3 regions of the Lentzea sokolovensis genome follow, and region 1 is predicted to be linked to each of the others. Evidence: riboswitches for the same ligand, from Rfam matches in the RefSeq annotation. Region 1 holds a riboswitch; each other region holds the start of a gene.
What was found. Region 1 has a riboswitch for cobalamin ahead of SK854_RS25695 (FecCD family ABC transporter permease). Riboswitches for the same ligand answer to the same signal wherever they lie in the genome.
Positions count from the first base shown of each region.

Region 1 (5,845 bases):
TCCGACCGGTGATCGAGCACGACCCGGTAGGACTCCAGGGTGAAGGGCGGAGTGTCCAGTTCGGACAGCTCGGTGCGCAACAAGAGCTCCATCGAGGCGTCCGCGGCCTCGAACGACCAGCCCTTCGCCTCCAACTCCTTCACGCGCTTCAACGCGCTGCCGACCTCGGTCCCCCGGCCGGCCAGGTCGAGCCCGAACTCACGTCCCTTGAGTTCGATGCTCGCCCGACCGGCCATCTCGGTGACCAGCACCCGCATGTCGTTGCCGACGGTGTCCGGATCGATGTGGTTGTACAGCTCCGGATCCACCTTGATCGCGCTCGCGTGCAGACCCGCCTTGTGAGCGAATGCTGACGACCCGACATAAGCCTGGTGGGTGTCGGGTGCGATGTTCGCGATCTCGGCCAACGCATGGGAGACACGGGTGAGCTCGGCCAGTGCCCCGATCGGGAGCACCTCCATGCCGAGTTTGGTCACGAGGTTTCCCACGACGGCGAACAGGTCCGCATTGCCTGCCCGCTCGCCATATCCGTTGGCGGTGCACTGAACGTGCGTCGCGCCCGCCTGAACGGCCGCAAGTGTGTTCGCCACCGCACAGGACGTGTCGTCCTGGCAGTGAATTCCTACGCGGAAACCGGTCTTCGCGACAACCTCCGCGACCGTCTCCGCAAGCCCCAACGGCAACTGCCCGCCATTGGTGTCGCACAGCACGACGACGTCCGCGCCACCCTCCACAGCGGACTCCAGCACGCGCAGACTCGTGTCCGGCGAGAACGCGTACCCGTCGAAGAAGTGCTCGGCGTCGAGAAAAACGCGCCTTCCGTGGTCCTTCAGGAACCGGACGGTGTCGCGCACCATCTTCAGGTTCTCGTCGGCGTCCGTGCGCAGCGCGCGCTCGATGTGCCTGAGGTCCGACTTGGCCACCAGCGTGACCACCGGCGCCTGACTGTCGATCAGCGCTTTGACCTGCGGGTCTTCCTCGACCTTGACCCCGGCCTTGCGCGTGGCCCCGAACGCGACCAGCTTGGCGTGCTTCAACTCCAGATCCCCGGCCGCGGCACGAGCGAAGAACTCCGTGTCCTTGGGCAGCGCGCCGGGCCAGCCGCCCTCGATGAACCCGACGCCGAGCCCGTCCAGCAGCCGCGCGACCGCGAGCTTGTCCGTGACGGAGTACGAAATGCCCTCACGTTGTGCGCCATCGCGCAACGTCGTGTCGTAGACGTGGAACTCGTCGGTCGGGCCGGCCATCGGGGTTCATCTCCTCATCCGGGCAAACAAAAAGACCCCCCGCGGGATGCGAGAGGTCTGCGCGTCGGGTGCCAGGGGCGGCAACTACCCGACGCGCTCGTCAATAATGATGGCAACGTGCTGAAGCATGTCGGCGATGCTGCCACAGCCCGGCGCGGTGTACCAAGCGACGGGAGGAAATCTCCCACTATCTGGTCACGGGTTCACGCCTGTGACTGAACGCAAAGCGCCCCTCTGCTGGAACAGGAACCAGCCGCCGCAACCCGCCCCGCGCGGTGCCACCCGCGCCAGGCGACCACGTACGAAGCCTGGCGTGGCGATGCGAAGCGAGCCGTCTGAACCTCATGGGCACGGCCGGGCGCTTTTCAGCCCGGCCTTTTCCGGCCGTCAAGCATCCCGCCAGAGGCTCAAGGTCAAGCCCCAATCGCAACCCCGCTCAGTTCCGTCACCACCCGAGGGACCACCCTCGCAAGGTGACTGAACCAACCCGACGGCCTCACCCCTGGGACAGGAACTTCGCGAACGCCTCGATCGAAGCCGCGTTCCGAGGCGACTCCACCAACGCCGCATACGGCAGCGAGAAGAACCGCTTCCCCCGGACCGCAGGCGAGTTGGCGAGCGGAGCGAAGCCCTCCAGGAACGCCTGCTTCTGCTCAGGCGTGTTCGCCTCCCCGTCCGCGTAGTCCACGATCAACACGACATCCGGGTTCCGCTGCACCACGGTCTCCCAGTTGACCGTCGTCCAACTGTCGTTGAGATCCCCGAAGATGTTGTCCCCGCCGGCCTTCGAGATCACGTCCTGAGGCGCGGCGTTCTTCCCGGACGTGAACGGCTGATCCTGCCCGCTGTCGAAGAGGAACACCTTCGGCCGGGGCTTGCCCTCCATCAACCGAGCGGCGCCGGCGATCTGCTCCTGGTACCCCTTCACGAGCTCCTCGGCCTTGGCCTCGACCCGGAAGATCTTCCCGAGGTTGCGCAGATCCGTGTACAGCGCATCCAGCGCGGGCATGATCCCGCGCTGCTTCCCCACCCCGTTCCGGCAGGCCTCGGTCAGCTGGTAGGTCCCGATCCCCAGAGCCTTCAACGAGTCCGGCGTGAACCCGGTGCTCTCGCTGAACCCGTAGTTCCACCCGGCGAACACCAGATCGGCGTTGACCCCCTGCACGACCTCCTTGGAGATCTTGTCGGACAGGTGCTTCACACTGCCGAACTCGGCCTTCCACGGCGAGGTCCGCACGTCGACGGTGTCGACACCGGACACGACGTAACCCGCCATCCGATCCTTCAACCCCAGCGCGAACATCAACTCGGTGATGCCGGTGTCGTTGGTGACCACTTTGGACGGAATCCTGTCGAACGTGACCTGCTGACCGCAGTTCGTGACGGTCACCGGGTCGGATGCGGAGGTGTCCTGGGCGACCGTGGCGCCGCAGCCGGACACCACCAGCACAGCGGCAAGAACAACGGCTCTCAAGGGGTGACCTCCTGGTCGAACAGGAGCTGGGGAACTCCTGTGGTCGGATGCCGCACGACGTGCGCGGTGACGTGGAAAACCTTGGCGATCAGTTCAGGCACGAGCACGTCCACGGGCGTGCCGGAGGCGACGATCCGGCCTTCGTCCAGCACGTACAGCCGGTCGCAGAAGGAAGCGGCGAGGTTCAGATCGTGCAGAACCGTCAACACCGTGACGCCCAGCCCACGTGTGAGCCGGAGAACGTCGAGCTGATGCCGGATGTCGAGGTGGTTCGTGGGCTCGTCCAGCACGAGCACGCGTGGCTCCTGGGCGATGGCGCGAGCGATGAGAACGCGCTGACGCTCACCACCGGACAGACTGAGGAAGCTGCGCGAAGCGAGATGCGAAACGTCCACGGTGGACAGTGCCTCGGAAACCACCCGGGAATCACGCGCGGGATCGCGGTCGTGCGGCAGCCTGCCCATCTCCACGACCTCGGCGACCGTGAAGTCGAACTCGACCTGCGACTCCTGGGTCAGCGCGGCGAGGTGGCGGGCGACGTCGTGTCGTTTGTGGACGTTCTCGCCGTCGAGCAGGACGGTGCCGGCGTCGGGCTTGAGCGCCCGGTACACGCACCGCAAGGTCGTCGACTTGCCGCTGCCGTTGGGGCCGACGATGCCGACGACCTCACCGGAGGCGTTCAACGAAATGCCGGAGATGATGTTCCGGACGGTGACGTCGTGCAGTTCGACGCGCATCAGCGGCCTCCGAAGACGTAGGACCTGCGGCGCATCAGGAAGATGAAGCACGGCACGCCGAGTGCGGCCGTGATGACGCCGAGCGGCAGTTCCTCCGGCGCCGCGAGCATCCGCGCGGCCACGTCGACCCAGACCAGGAACGACGCTCCGGCCAGCGGTGCGAGCGCCAGGACCTTGCGGTGGTCGGCGCCGACCACCATGCGCGTCAGGTGCGGCAGCATCAGCCCGACGAATCCGACGGCGCCGCTGACCGCCACCAGCACACCGGTCATGGCGGCAGTGACGATGAACAGGTGCGTGCGGAACCGGTTGACCGCCACACCGAGCGTGGTCGCCGTCTCGTCGCCCATCGCCAGCGCGTTGAGCTTCCGCGCCTTGGTCGTCAGGTAGACGATGCCGGCCGCGGTCACGACGGCGGCGACGGGCAGCGACTGCCAGTTCGCGCCGCCGAGGCTGCCGAGCAGCCAGAACATCGCGGCCCGCGCCGCCTCACCTCGCGGCGCCTGGAACACCAGCAGCATCGCCACGGCGGAGAACCCGTACGCGAGCGCGGTCCCGGTCAGCACCAGCCGCAACGGTGTGAGCCCTCGGCTCGTGCGCGCGGTGATGTAGACCAGGGCCGTGGCGCCGAGACCGGTCAGGAACGCTCCCACCGACAACGCGTAGACGCCGAGGCCGGACAGGATTCCGAGCGTCGCGACCGCCGTCGCCCCCACGCTCGCGCCCGACGAGATGCCGAGCACGTAGGGGTCTGCCAACGCGTTGCGCACCATCGCCTGGATCGCGACGCCGACGGTGCTCAGACCCGCTCCCACGACCGCGGCCAGCAGGACGCGGGGAAGCCGGATGTCCCAGACGATGTGGTACTGCCCGGCGAGGTCCGCGGGGATCGTGCCACCGGTCAGCGCCGCCCACAGCAGTTCGAGCGTGAGGTCGAACGGAACGGAGACGGGGCCGAGCGCGACGCCCGCGACGAGGCTGACGGCGAGCACGCCGACGAGCACGCTGATCTTGGAGAGCACTGGGTCCTTCCCGCAGTCCACGGCGGAGTCGGAAGTTCTCGGGCACCGTGAGCGGGTGTTCGGGCTCGTCCCAGGTGGGACCTACCGTTGCGGGTCAGCGCCGGACTTCGACCGGTCTTCCCCCACGCACGACTGACCCGACCCTACCTGCGAAAACAGAAAGTTCGAAAATTCTCCGGGTGTGATGTCGATCCGGCCCGCGGCCCGTTCGACCTGTGGACGTCACCGAGGAAGACACCGAGCGAGGAGATCCACCGTGAAGTACATCCTGATCATGCGTGCCACCGACGAGGCCTACGCGAACATGGGCGAGTTCGACTTCGACAAGATGCTGGAGACGATCGGCGCGTACAACGAGGAACTGATCCGCGCCGGTGTGCTGCTGGCCGCCGAGGGTCTCTCCGAGCCGTCCGAGGGAGTCGTCGTCGACTACTCCGCCGAACCCCCGGTCGTCACCGACGGCCCGTACGGCGAGACCAAGGAGCTGTTCAACGGCTTCTACCTGCTCAACGTGTCCTCGAAGGAGGAGGCGATCGAGTGGGCCAAGCGCATGCCGCTGACCGGCCCGGGCTTCAAGACCGAGATCCGGCGCGTGCCGACGATCGACGAGTTCCCGCAGGACAACGAGTGGATCCAGAAGGAGCGCGCGTGGCGTGAGGCCAACGGCCAGCTCTGACCGACGCGCGGAAACGCCGAAGCCCGGCCGGGGATTCTCCGGCCGGGCTTCAAAACGTCTAGCGGATGAACCTCAGCCAGTGCGGACGTTCGACGACACGAGTGCCGCGAGACGGTCGCCGATGGCGTAGGTGGCCCCAGGCGACTGGTGGTCCCTGGTAGCGAGATCAAAGGCCACGGAGGCCTCGATCCGGCGGGCCGACTCGTGCTCGCCGAGGTGGTCGAGCAGCAGCGCGACCGACAGCACGGCGGCCGTCGGGTCCGCGATGCCCTGGCCCGCGATGTCCGGCGCCGAACCGTGCACCGGCTCGAACATCGACGGGTTGCGACGGGTCACGTCCATGTTTCCCGACGCGGCCAGGCCGATGCCACCCGTGACGGCGGCGGCGAGGTCGGTCAGGATGTCGCCGAACAGGTTGTCGGTGACGATCACGTCGTAACGGCCCGGGTCGGTGACCATGTGAATGGTCGCCGCGTCCACGTGCTGGTAGGCCACGGTGACGTCCGGGTGCTGCAGCGAGACCTCCTCCACGACGCGCGACCACAACGAGCCGGCGTGCGTGAGGACGTTCGTCTTGTGCACCAAGGTCAGGTGCCGGCGCTGACGGTTCGACGCACGCGCGAAGGCGTCCCGAACCACGCGCTCGACGCCGAACGAGGTGTTCAGCGAGACCTCGGTGGCGATCTCGT
Region 1 covers NZ_JAXAVU010000010.1:770,707-776,551, forward strand. Annotated here, with positions in the region: gene cimA (citramalate synthase) at 1-1,247, opposite strand, end outside; gene SK854_RS25685 (ABC transporter substrate-binding protein) at 1,744-2,721, opposite strand; gene SK854_RS25690 (ABC transporter ATP-binding protein) at 2,718-3,458, opposite strand; gene SK854_RS25695 (FecCD family ABC transporter permease) at 3,458-4,480, opposite strand; cobalamin riboswitch at 4,514-4,646, opposite strand; gene SK854_RS25700 (YciI family protein) at 4,737-5,156, shown strand; gene SK854_RS25705 (3-isopropylmalate dehydrogenase) at 5,229-5,845, opposite strand, start outside.

Region 2 (5,845 bases), on a different contig from region 1:
CGCCTGCTCGCCCGCACCCGCGAGCCGGAAGCAGTGCGTGCTGGCGCCGTCCTTGTGGTAGATGATCTTCGGGTGGGTGCCTTCCCACTGCACGTTGGCACGCGGGTGGGTCTTGTACTTGCCGTGCTCCGAGGTCGAGACGAACTGGGCCACGTCGTTCTGCACCCAGACGATCACGTGCTCGATGTCGTGGCGGTGGCCGCAGCAGTCGATCAGCGGCACGGCCTGGTCCTTCTCGAAGTACAGGTCGTACAGGTAGGCGCACCAGCCGTTGTTGCACTTGGAACGGCTGTAGGAGTTGGTGTTGTCCAGGTCGGACCTGTCGTGGCAGTTGCCGTTCAGCGCGCCGGAGTTCTTCAGGCCGGGCGCGATGTCACCGGTCGGCGAGATCGCCGGGGTGGGGTAACAGCCGTCGCCGTCGTAGTCGAACGCCGGTTGCCACTTGCCGTCGGCCGCCTCGTAGTTGGCGGGGATGGCCCGGGGCGGGTCAGCGAGCGCGATGCCGGGGAACAGTGCCGTGATCAGCAGTGCGCCGGCGAGCGCGGTCAGGAGCTTTTTCCTCAACTTCAGGCCTCCGGGGTGCAGGGGAGCGAGGCTTGCGAGGCCGAAGGTGGTACATGAACCGCGTTCACGTCTAGGTGCTTCGCCAAATCTTTGCCATACCGGGAAATTCACAACCCCGGGACGGAATCGATCACGTCCCGGGGTCGCGCTCCCATCAGCCCAGGTCGTTGCGTACGCGGTTGGCCGCCGCGACCAGGTTTCGCAACGCCGGCTCCACCTCGGCGTAACCGCGCGTTTTGAGCCCGCAGTCGGGGTTGATCCACAAACGTTCACCTGGCACCGCGCGCACCGCTTCGGTGATCAGCGCGGCCATGTCGTCCTCGCTCGGCACCAGAGGTGAGTGGATGTCGTAGACGCCGGGCCCGATGCCACGCGGGAACTCCAGGCCCTCCAGGATCTCCATCTTGGACCGTGCGGCCTCGATCGTCGTGACGTCGGCGTCGAGGTCGGAGATCGCGCCGATCACCTCGCCGAACTCCGAGTAGCACAGGTGGGTGTGGATCTGGGTGCCCGGCGTCGCGCCCGCGGTGGCGAGCCGGAACGCGCCGACCGACCACTCCAGGTACGCCGGTTGGTCCTTCCGGCGCAACGGAAGCAGCTCGCGCAACGCCGGTTCGTCGACCTGCACCACCCGGATCCCGGCGGCCTCCAGGTCGCGGATCTCGTCGCGCAACGCCAGCGCCACCTGGTTCGCGGTGTCGGCCGGTGGCTGGTCGTCGCGGACGAACGACCACGCGAGGATCGTCACCGGACCGGTCAGCATCCCCTTGACCGGCTTGGACGTCAGCGACTGCGCGTAGGTGCTCCACGGCACCGTCATCGGCTTCGGGCGCGATACGTCGCCGTGGATGATCGGCGGCCGCACGCACCGCGACCCGTACGACTGCACCCACGCGAACTGCGTGCTGGCGAAGCCTTCCAGGTGCTCTGCGAAGTACTGGACCATGTCGTTGCGCTCGGGTTCGCCGTGCACCAGCACGTCCAGGCCGATGTCCTCCTGCAGATCGATCACGCGCCCGATCTCGTCCCGCATCCGCTGCCCGTACTCGTCCTCGGTGATCTGACCGTTCCTGACCGCCGCGCGTGCCTTGCGGATGTCGCCGGTCTGCGGGAACGACCCGATCGTCGTGGTCGCGAGCGGCGGCAGCCCGAGCCGGGCCTGCTGGGCCGCGGCCCGTTCCTCGTACGGCGCGCGGAGGCTGTGCTCCGGCCGCAACGACGCGATGCGCGCCCGGACGTGGTCGTCGCGGCGCGGGCCGGGCACCTGGCGCTGCGCCTCGTCGGCCCAGGCGCCGTCGGCTCCGTCGCGCAAAGCCTTGCCCAGCACCACGATCTCGCGGACCTTCTGCCGGGCGAACGCCAGCCGCGCCCGCACGTCCGGTTCGAGGGTCTCGGCCTCCAGGTCGTACGGCACGTGCAGCAGCGTGGAGGAAGACGAGACGACGACTTCGCGTGCCGAGCCCAGCAGCGCCGCGGCCTTCGCGAGAGCGGCGTGCAGGTCGGTGCGCCACACGTTGCGTCCGTCGACCAGGCCGGCCACCAGGATCTTGTCGCGCAGCGCGGGGATCGCCACCGACGTGTCCGGCGCGCTCACGAGGTCGATGCCGATCGCCTCGACCTGCGAGGAGGCCAGGATCGGCAGCGCCTCGCCCAGATCGCCGTAGTAGCCGGTGACCAGCAGCTTCGGCCTGCCCGGCAGCCCGCTCACCGTCCGGTACGTGCGGCGCAACGCGTTCAGCTCGGCCGGTGTGCGGTCGGCGGCGAACGCCGGTTCGTCGATCTGCACCCATTCGACGCCCTCGACGCGCAGGCGGCCGAGCAGTTCGACGTACGCCTCCAGCAGCCGGTCGAGCAGCGTCAGCGGTTCGAAACCGGGGACCGTGCTCTTGGCCAGCAACAGGTACGTGACCGGGCCGAGCAGCACCGGCCGGGTCGTGATGCCGAGTTCGAGCGCCTCGCGGTACTCGGCGATCGGCTTGTCGCCGGCCAGCCGGAACTCGGTGTCCGGGCCCAGTTCCGGCACCAGGTAGTGGTAGTTCGTGTCGAACCACTTCGTCAGTTCCAGGGCCGCGGCGCCGTCCCGGCCGCGTGCAGCCGCGAAGTAGGTGTCCAGTTCGGACAGTCCGAGGTCGCGGAACCGCTGGGGGATCGCGTCGAACAGCAATGACGTGTCGAGCACCTGGTCGTAGAACGAGAAGGTGTTCGACGGCACGGAGTCCAGTTCGGACAGTTCGGCCCAGGTCCGCGCCCGCAGGTCTCGGGCGGTCTGGTGAAGTGCGGCTTCGTCGATCTTCCCGGCCCAGTACTGCTCGACCGCGCGCTTCAGTTCGCGCTTCGGTCCGATCCGGGGGTAGCCGAAGACGGTGCTGCCGATGGTCACAGGCTCTCTCCTCGCGAGCGTGCGGAAGCACCGGAGACACGCGAGCAGGGCGGCACGGAGCCGCGCCCGAGAGGCTCCGGAGCACCGCGCGCCGGGTCGGCGCGCGGACCGGCGGCAGGTCTTCGGACTCGTGGGCGTCTTGCGTGCTCCTACCGGCCGTCGCTTCCCAGGTCTGGCAGACCCAGTGCTTCTGACGGCTTTCGTTCCCACTCACCGCTGCGGGGCAGTCCCGGACTCGCACCGGGTTCCCTTTTGCTCCACCCGGAACGAGTCCGGGTGAACCGCTGGCAGGACCGACACTAGCGGGCGGCGCCGAGCATGCCCAGCGCCATCGCGCCGTACTGAATGGTGAGATCACTCAAGTTGACCGGCCCGTCCGGGGAGTACCACCGGGAAACGCCGCTGCACATCTCCAGCAACGCCAGCCGCGCGACGCTCGGATCGGCCACCGTCAGCTTGCGCGCCTTCACGCCGTCGTCGATCGCGTCCTGCCAGAAGCGCTCGTAGCGGTCGCGCAACGCCACGATCTCCTCGCGGCGCTCGCCGGTCAGCGCGCGCATCTCGCCGTCCACCACCGCGGTCTCGCGCGGCTTCTCGGCGTGCGCCCGCACGTGCATCTTGACCAACGAGACGAGACGGTCCGTCTCGTCACCGGTGATCTGCTCGGCCTTGCCGATCAACTCGGTGAGACTCGTGCGCATGATCTCGACCAGCAGGTCTTCCTTGGTGCCCATGTAGTGGTAGAGCGTCGCCGACGACAGCCCGGCGGCCTGCGCGAGGTCGCGGATGCCGGTGCCGTGGAAGCCGCGTTCGGCGAACAACCGCACGGCGGCCTCGCGGACCCGTTCCTCCGTCGTCATCTGCTGCCTCCCTTGACCGCCTGGACGCCCTCACTCTAGCGTCAGGCCCGATCGATCGATCGATCGAAGGGGAGAGATGACCGTCGACTACTCCTGTGCCGAGGGCATCGCGCAGGTGCACCTGAACCGTCCGGAACGGCTCAACGCCGTGGTCCCGGCGCTGGTCGAGGACCTGCTGGCCGCGTTCGCACGGGCACGGGAGGACCAGGCGCGGGTGATCGTGCTGGCGGGCCGTGGCAAGTCGTTCTGCGCCGGCCACGACCTGAAGGAGCCGGTCCCGGTCGAGACCGAGGAGCAGACGCGGGCACGACTGGAGCGCATCCAGGACGTGACTCGCGCGATCCGCGACTTCCCCGGCATCGTGATCGCCGCGGTTCACGGCTACGCGCTGGGCGCGGGCGCGGAGTTCGCGCTGGGATGCGACCTGGTCGTGGCGCAGACCAGTGCGGAGTTCGGGTTTCCCGAGGTCGGCGTGGGGCTCAGCGTGACGGGTGGGATCTCCAGCCTGTTGCCGAAGCTCGTCGGACTGGCGCGCGCCAAGGAGATGCTCCTGCTCGGCGAACGGATTCATCCTCCCCGCGCGCACCAACTGGGGCTGATCAACTCCTACGCCCTGAACCACGAGAAGCACGCGATGAAGCTCGCGCGCCGCATCGCCGAACAGCCACCGGTCGCGGCCGGGCTCGCGAAACGGGCGCTCGACCTGGGCCTCGACTCGACGCTGGAGCAGGCGATGGCGACCGAGGTCGACCACGCGATCGTCACGAGCCTGTCCGGCGAGGGGGACGAGCCGCGGGAGGAGTTCGGCCGTGGCTGACCTGATCTCCGCGCTGCGGACGGCCGTGACGCGGTGGCCGGACAAGACCGCGTGGACGTTCGATCCGGGCGGCTCCTTCACCTTCGCCCGGATCGACGCGCTGTCCGACGGGTACGCACAGGCGTTGCGGGACAGGGGGATCCGCGCGGGTGACCGGGTCGCGATCATGCTGCGGAACGTGCCGGAGTTCCCGCTGATGTGGTTCGCGCTGATCAAGCTCGGTGCCACGGCCGTGCCGCTCAACGTCAAGTACCGCTCGGTCGATGCTTCCCACGTGCTGCGGACCGCCGAGGTGGTCGCCGTGGTCAGCACCGAGGAGTTCCGGCCGCTGCTCGTCGATCACCTGGTGCACCACGTCGAGCAGCTGGAGCCGGTCGACGGGTTCGTGCAGGGCGAGGTGTCCGCGCCGGTCAGCCTCCAGTTCACCTCGGGTACCACGGGAAAGCCGAAGGCGTGCGCGCTGTCGCACACCTACTGGCTGACGCTCGGTGGCAGCCTGGTCGAGCACTTCCCGAACCTGAACTCCGACGACGTGATGCTGACGGCACAACCGTTCCACTACATCGATCCACAGTGGAACGTCGTCGCGGCGCTGCTCGCCGGCGCGCATCTCGTGGTTCTGGACGGCTTTCACCCGTCCACGTTCTGGGCGAAGGTCCGCGAGCACGGCGTCACCTACTTCTACTGCCTCGGCGCGATGCCGGCGTTGCTGCTGCGCATGCCACCCGACCCGTTGGACCGAAAGCACTCCGTGCGAGTCGTGCAGGCCTCGGCGATCCCGCCCGCCCTGCACGCCGAACTGGAAGAGCGGTGGGGTGTCGGCTGGTTCGAGGCCTTCGGCATGACCGAGACCGGCGCCGACCTCCGCATCACCGCCGAGGACCACGACCGGTTCGTCGGCACGGGCTGTCTCGGGCTGCCCGCGCCGCATCGCGAGGCCAAGATCGTGGACGGCGAGCTGTGGCTGCGCGGCCCCGGCATGATGGACGGCTACCTGGGCCTGCCCTCGCCCTTCGCGGACGGCTGGTTCCGCACCGGTGACCTGGCGCGGATCGAGGACGGCCGCGTCTACCACCTCGGCCGCCGCAAGGACATGATCCGGCGCAGCGGCGAGAACGTGGCCGCGCACGAGGTCGAGGAAGTGCTGATGTCGCACCCCTCGGTGCGGCTCGCGGCCGTGATCGGCGTGCCGGACGACATTCGCGGTGAGGAGGTGAAGGCGTT
Region 2 covers NZ_JAXAVU010000014.1:783,680-789,524, reverse strand. Annotated here, with positions in the region: gene SK854_RS37465 (NPP1 family protein) at 1-564, opposite strand, end outside; gene metE (5-methyltetrahydropteroyltriglutamate--homocysteine S-methyltransferase) at 719-2,944, opposite strand; cobalamin riboswitch at 3,041-3,245, opposite strand; gene SK854_RS37455 (TetR/AcrR family transcriptional regulator) at 3,244-3,804, opposite strand; gene SK854_RS37450 (enoyl-CoA hydratase/isomerase family protein) at 3,881-4,621, shown strand; gene SK854_RS37445 (AMP-binding protein) at 4,614-5,845, shown strand, end outside.
Region 2: it holds a riboswitch for cobalamin, as region 1 does, so the genes downstream of both, metE (5-methyltetrahydropteroyltriglutamate--homocysteine S-methyltransferase) here and SK854_RS25695 (FecCD family ABC transporter permease) in region 1, are expected to answer to the same signal.

Region 3 (5,845 bases), on a different contig from region 1:
TGAAGGCGATCGAGCCGAGGACGGCGTCGAGCCTGCCGCCGAGCCGCTGCGGCAACACGCGCCTGATCTTCGCCGCCGCCGTCTCACCGGCTGTGTTCGTGGCCGTCGTCAAACCGGATCGGCGCCCTGCGACCAGGCCGAGCAGCACGGCGAGCGCTTCCTCGTCGCTCAGCATCAGCGGAGGCATGCGGTAGCCGGAAGCGAGCCGGTAGCCGCCGTAACGGCCGCGCACCGACTCGACCGGCACGTCGAGATCGACGAGGTGCTCGACGTACCGGCGCACGGTGCGTTCGTCCACACCGAGCCGGTCGGCGAGTTCGGCGACGGTCCGGACGCCTCCCGACTGCAGGAGTTCCAGCAGGGTGAGGACGCGGGCGGTGGGCCGGGGCATGGTCAAAAGTATTCCGCAGATACCGGGCGGATTCTGTCCGGTATCGCTTCTAGCGTGCGGTCATGGACTTCATCTCGATCCGCGTCATCACCGGTGACATCACCCGGCTCGTCGGCTTCTACGAGCGGGCCACGGGCCTGCGGGCGAACTGGGCGAACGACGACTTCGCCGAGCTCGCCACCCGTTCGGGCACCCTCGCGATCGGCAGCACCCGCACCGTCGGCCTGTTCGCGCCCGGTTCGGCCGAGCCGGGCGCGAACCGCAGCGTCATCATCGAGTTCCTCGTCGACGACGTGGACGCCGTGCGCGAGAACCTGGCCGGCTTCGTGGAGGACGTCGTCACCGAACCCACCACGATGCCCTGGGGCAACCGCGCGTTGCTGTTCCGCGACCCCGACGGCAACCTCGTCAACTTCTTCACCCCGGTCACCCCGGCCGCCATCGCGAAGTTCGCTCGCTGACGGCTCGTCAGGAGGAGACGAACGGCTTGCCGAACCAGCGGGCGAGGTGGTCGTTCAGGTCCTGCTGGGCCTCGCCGATCCAGGCGACGTGCCCGTCCGGGCGCAGCAGGACAGCCGGAACGTCCAGTGCCGCAACGGGATCCGCGAGGAGATCCACGCGATCCGACCAGCCCTCGACGGCCAGACGCCCGGTGCGGTCGAGCAGGAGACCTCGCCCCTGGCCCATCCGGTCGTAGAGACGGCCCTGGGCCAGGTCGGTGTCGGGCAGCCGGCGGCCGAGCAGGTCGGGGCCCTCGCCGAAGTCGTAGCGGATGCCGAGCGCGGTGATCTTCTCGATCAGCCGCCGGTTCACCTCGTTGATGTCCATCAGTTCGGTGAGCAGCCTGCGCACTGCCTGCGCGCCCGGTTCGGGGGAGGAGAGCTGCACCTGGGCACGGGTGTTGTCCAGGACGTCCGCGGCGACCGGATGACGTTCGGCGTGGTAGCTGTCCAGCAACGTCTCCGGCGCCCAGCCGCGGACCTGCGCGGCCAGCTTCCAGCCGAGGTTGACCGCGTCCTGCACGCCGAGGTTCAGGCCCTGACCGCCGGCGGGCGGGTGGATGTGCGCCGCGTCGCCGGCCAGCAGCACCCGCCCGATCCGGTAGTGCTCGACCAATCGGGTGGAATCGCCGAAACGGGACAACCAGCCCGGGGAGTGCGCGCCGAAATCGGTTCCGGCGACGGCGCGCAGTTCCCGCCGGAAATCATCGATGGTCGGCGGTTCCGCGCGTTCCTCGCCGGCCTCCGCACAGGAGACCACAACGCGATAAATCCCATCCCCGAAATGTCCGAGCTGGAACACCTTGCCGGTCTCGCGGATCGCCGCCACCTTGGCGGCGATCTCGTCCTCCGGTGCGCCGAATTTCATCTCGCCCATCAGCGTGTCGTTCCGCGAGGGCTCGCCGGGGAACCCGACGCCGAGAAGTTTGCGCACCGTGCTGCGGGCGCCGTCGCAGCCGACCAGGTACCGCGACCGCAGCCGCTCGCCATCGGCCAGTTCAACGGTCACGCCTTCGTCGTCCTGCTCGAACGCGACCACCCCGTCACCGCGCCGGACCTGTGCGCCCAGTGCGATCGCGTGGTCGGCGAGCAGGTGCTCGGCGGTCGGCTGCTGGATGCCCAGCAGGAAGGTGAACGAGGAATCCAGGCCGCCGGGCGTGGGCTTGGGGATGGCGGCGAAGGCTCCGCCGACCGGGCGCTGCCTGCCGCGTTCCAGAAAGCGATCCAGCAGTCCGCGCATCGCCAGGACTTCCAAACTGCGAATGTGCAGACTCACAATCCGCACGAACGACGACGAGGGCTCCGGTTCCTTTTCGAGAACGAGCACCTGCACGTCGTGCAGTCGCACTTCGGCGGCCAGCATCGCGCCGGTCGGACCGCATCCGGCAATGATCACGTCGAACATGAACCACCCGTTCAGCCCTGGCATCGGCGGCTCAGTGTGGGGCTCCTCGGATCTAGTCGCAAGCGAAATACGGTGAACGATGTATTCACGGTGTGCACACAGCTGCGCGACGAGATCGTGGCCTGGGGCCTGGCGCCGGGTGCGCACCTGAAACGCCGAGTTCGCCGACGGCGACCCCGAGGAGTTGATCGCGCGGCTGGACGCGTTGATCGACGAGGCAGCGGGCAACCCCTACCTCGGCGAGGCGCTCGGGGCGTTGCGCGGGCAGCTGCGGCGGTTGCGACTGGCCGCTCGCCGGAACGCCCGGCGATGTCGTTCCACATCCACGACAGCCTGCGCGCCCTGGCCGACGTCCTCTGGGCCAACTGAGCGACACGCCCACTAGATGTAGTTGCTCGTGGCTCGACGGCGCCCATGTATTGTGCTCCGAAGCTGGTTCGGCCGATCCTCCAGATCGGTCGTCGCAAGAGGGAACCCGGTGTGAGTCCGGGACTGCCCCGCAGCGGTGAGTGGGAACGAAAGCCGTCAGAAAGCACTGGACATCGATGTCTGGGAAGCGACGGCCGGTAGGCGCCTGGCGACAGGCTCGCCCATGAGTCCGAAGACCTGCCAGCGCCCCGCACGTGCCTGCGTGCGGGCGTCCGCGGCCCCGAGGGAGGGCGGGAGGACGTGGCGGTCGCGCGCGCCCGTTCACTCCTCGCTGTCCCCGTGGCCACCCGAGCTCGCGAGGAGAGAGCTAGTGACGGCGGTCGACACGGTCACCACCACTATGCGCGTCAAGAAACGCAACGGTTCACTGGAACCCGTTGACTTGAACAAGATCGTGCGCGCGGTGGAGCGCTGCACGGTCGGTCTGCACGACGTCGACCCGCTGCGGGTCGCCACCAAGACGATCAGCGGCCTCTACGACGGCGCCACCACCGAGGAACTGGACCGGCTGTCGATCCAGACCGCCGCGGCGCTCGTGTCCGAGGAGCCCGAGTACTCCAAGCTCGCCGCCGGCCTGCTCGCGGCGTTCATCGAGAAGGAAGTGCGCCGCCAGGGCGTGATGTCCTTCAGCCAGAGCATCGCGCTCGGCCACGCGGAAGGCCTGATCGGCGACGCGACCGCGGAGTTCGTGGCCGCCAACGCCCGCAAGCTCGACGACGCGATCGACCTCGACGGCGACCGGCGGTTCGAGTACTTCGGCCTGCGCACGGTCTACGACCGCTACCTGCTGCGCCACCCCGCGAAGCGTTCGGTGATCGAGCAGCCGCAGTACTGGCTGCTGCGCGTCGCGTGCGGTCTCTCGCAGACCGCGACCGAGGCGATCGACTTCTACCGGCTGATGTCGTCGCTGGCGTACCTGCCCAGCTCGCCGACGCTGTTCAACTCCGGTACGCAGCACACCCAGATGTCGTCGTGCTACCTGCTGGACTCGCCGCGCGACGAGCTCGAGTCGATCTACGACCGCTACAAGCAGATCGCCCGGCTGTCGAAGTTCGCCGGCGGCATCGGCGTGCAGTGGTCCCGGGTCCGTTCGCGCGGTGCGCTGATCCGCGGCACGAACGGCCACTCCAACGGCATCGTGCCGTGGCTGCGCACGCTCGACGCGTCGGTCTCGGCGGTCAACCAGGGCGGCCGACGCAAGGGCGCCGCCTGCGTGTACCTGGAGACGTGGCACCCGGACATCGAGGAGTTCCTGGAGCTGCGCGACAACACCGGTGAGGACGCGCGCCGCACGCACAACCTCAACCTGGCGAACTGGATCCCGGACGAGTTCATGCGCCGCGTCGAGGCGGACGGGGACTGGTCGCTGTTCGACCCTGACGAGATTCCCGAGCTGGTCGACCTGTGGGGCGACGAGTTCGACCGCGCCTATCGCGGCGCGGAGGAGGCCGGCCGCGCCGTCCGCACGGTCAAGGCTCGTGACCTTTATGGACGGATGATCCGCACGCTCGCCCAGACCGGCAACGGCTGGATGACGTTCAAGGACACCGCGAACCGCAGGTGCAACCAGACCGCGTCGCCGTCGAACGTGGTGCACCTGTCCAACCTCTGCACGGAGATCCTCGAGGTCACCAGCGACGAGGAGACCGCGGTCTGCAACCTGGGCTCGGTCAACCTCGGTGCTCACGTCGAGGGGTCCGACATCGACTGGGAACGGCTGCGTGCCACGGTCCGCACCGCCGTCGTGTTCCTCGACCGCGTGATCGACATCAACTACTACCCGACCGAGCAGGCGGCGCGCTCCAACCCGCGCTGGCGCCCGGTGGGTCTCGGTGTCATGGGCCTGCAGGACGTGTTCTTCAAACTGCGCCTGCCGTTCGACTCGCCGGAGGCCCGTGAGCTGTCGACGCGCATCGCCGAGGAGATCTACCTGACGGCCCTGGAGTCGTCGGCGGAGCTGGCCTCGTCCGCGGGCGCGCACCCGGCGTTCCGGGAAACCCGTGCCGCCAAGGGAGATCTGCAGCCCGACCTGTGGGGCGTCACGCCCACGCAGACCGAGCGCTGGAGTGCTCTGCGCGAACGCGTCAGCGAGCACGGCCTGCGCAACTCGCTGCTGATCGCGATCGCGCCGACCGCGACGATCGCGTCGATCGCCGGCTGTTTCGAGTGCATCGAGCCGCAGGTGTCGAACACGTTCAAGCGCGAGACGCTGTCCGGTGAGTTCCTGCAGATCAACTCCTACCTGGTGCGCGAGCTCAAGGCTCGCGGCCTGTGGACGGAGGCCGTGCGCAACCGGCTCAAGCAGGACGACGGCTCCGCGCAGGGCATCGCCGAACTGCCGGAGGACGTGCGTTCGCTGTTCCGCACGGCCTGGGAGCTGCCGCAGAAGGCGCTGATCGAACTGGCCGCCGCGCGTGGCCCGTACGTCGACCAGAGCCAGTCGCTGAACCTGTTCGTCGCCTCGCCGACGATCGGCAAGCTCTCCTCGATGTACCTCTACGCCTGGAAAGCCGGGCTCAAGACCACGTACTACCTGCGCTCCCGTCCGGCGACGCGCATCCAGCAGGCGACCACGACGACGACCACGGCGGTGCCCGTCGTGACGTCGGACGAAGCCATCGCCTGCTCCCTGGAAAACCCCGAGTCCTGTGAGGCCTGCCAGTGACCACGCTTGCCAGCACCGCCCGTCAGAACGCCCTGCTCGACCCCGGCATGGACCTCACCCTGCGGCCGATGCGCTACCCGCTGTTCTACGAGCGTTTCCGCGACGCCATCAAGAACACGTGGACGGTCGAGGAAGTCGACCTGCACTCGGACCTCGCCGACCTGAACAAGCTGTCGGAGGCCGAGCGGCACCTCGTCAACCGGCTCGTCGCGTTCTTCGCGACCGGTGACACGATCGTCGCGAACAACCTGGTGCTCAACCTCTACGAGCACGTGAACGCGCCGGAGGCCCGGCTCTACCTGTCGCGGCAGCTGTTCGAGGAGGCCGTGCACGTCCAGTTCTACCTGACGCTGCTCGACACCTACCTGCCCGACGAGAACGACCGCATCGAGGCGTTCGCCGCGGTGGAGACGATTCCGTCGATCCGCGCCAAGGCGGAGTTCTGCTACAAGTGG
Region 3 covers NZ_JAXAVU010000004.1:389,531-395,375, reverse strand. Annotated here, with positions in the region: gene SK854_RS07325 (helix-turn-helix transcriptional regulator) at 1-391, opposite strand, end outside; gene SK854_RS07320 (VOC family protein) at 454-852, shown strand; gene SK854_RS07315 (FAD-dependent monooxygenase) at 860-2,296, opposite strand; cobalamin riboswitch at 2,713-2,924, shown strand; gene SK854_RS07310 (ribonucleoside-diphosphate reductase subunit alpha) at 3,036-5,390, shown strand; gene SK854_RS07305 (ribonucleotide-diphosphate reductase subunit beta) at 5,387-5,845, shown strand, end outside.
Region 3: it holds a riboswitch for cobalamin, as region 1 does, so the genes downstream of both, SK854_RS07310 (ribonucleoside-diphosphate reductase subunit alpha) here and SK854_RS25695 (FecCD family ABC transporter permease) in region 1, are expected to answer to the same signal.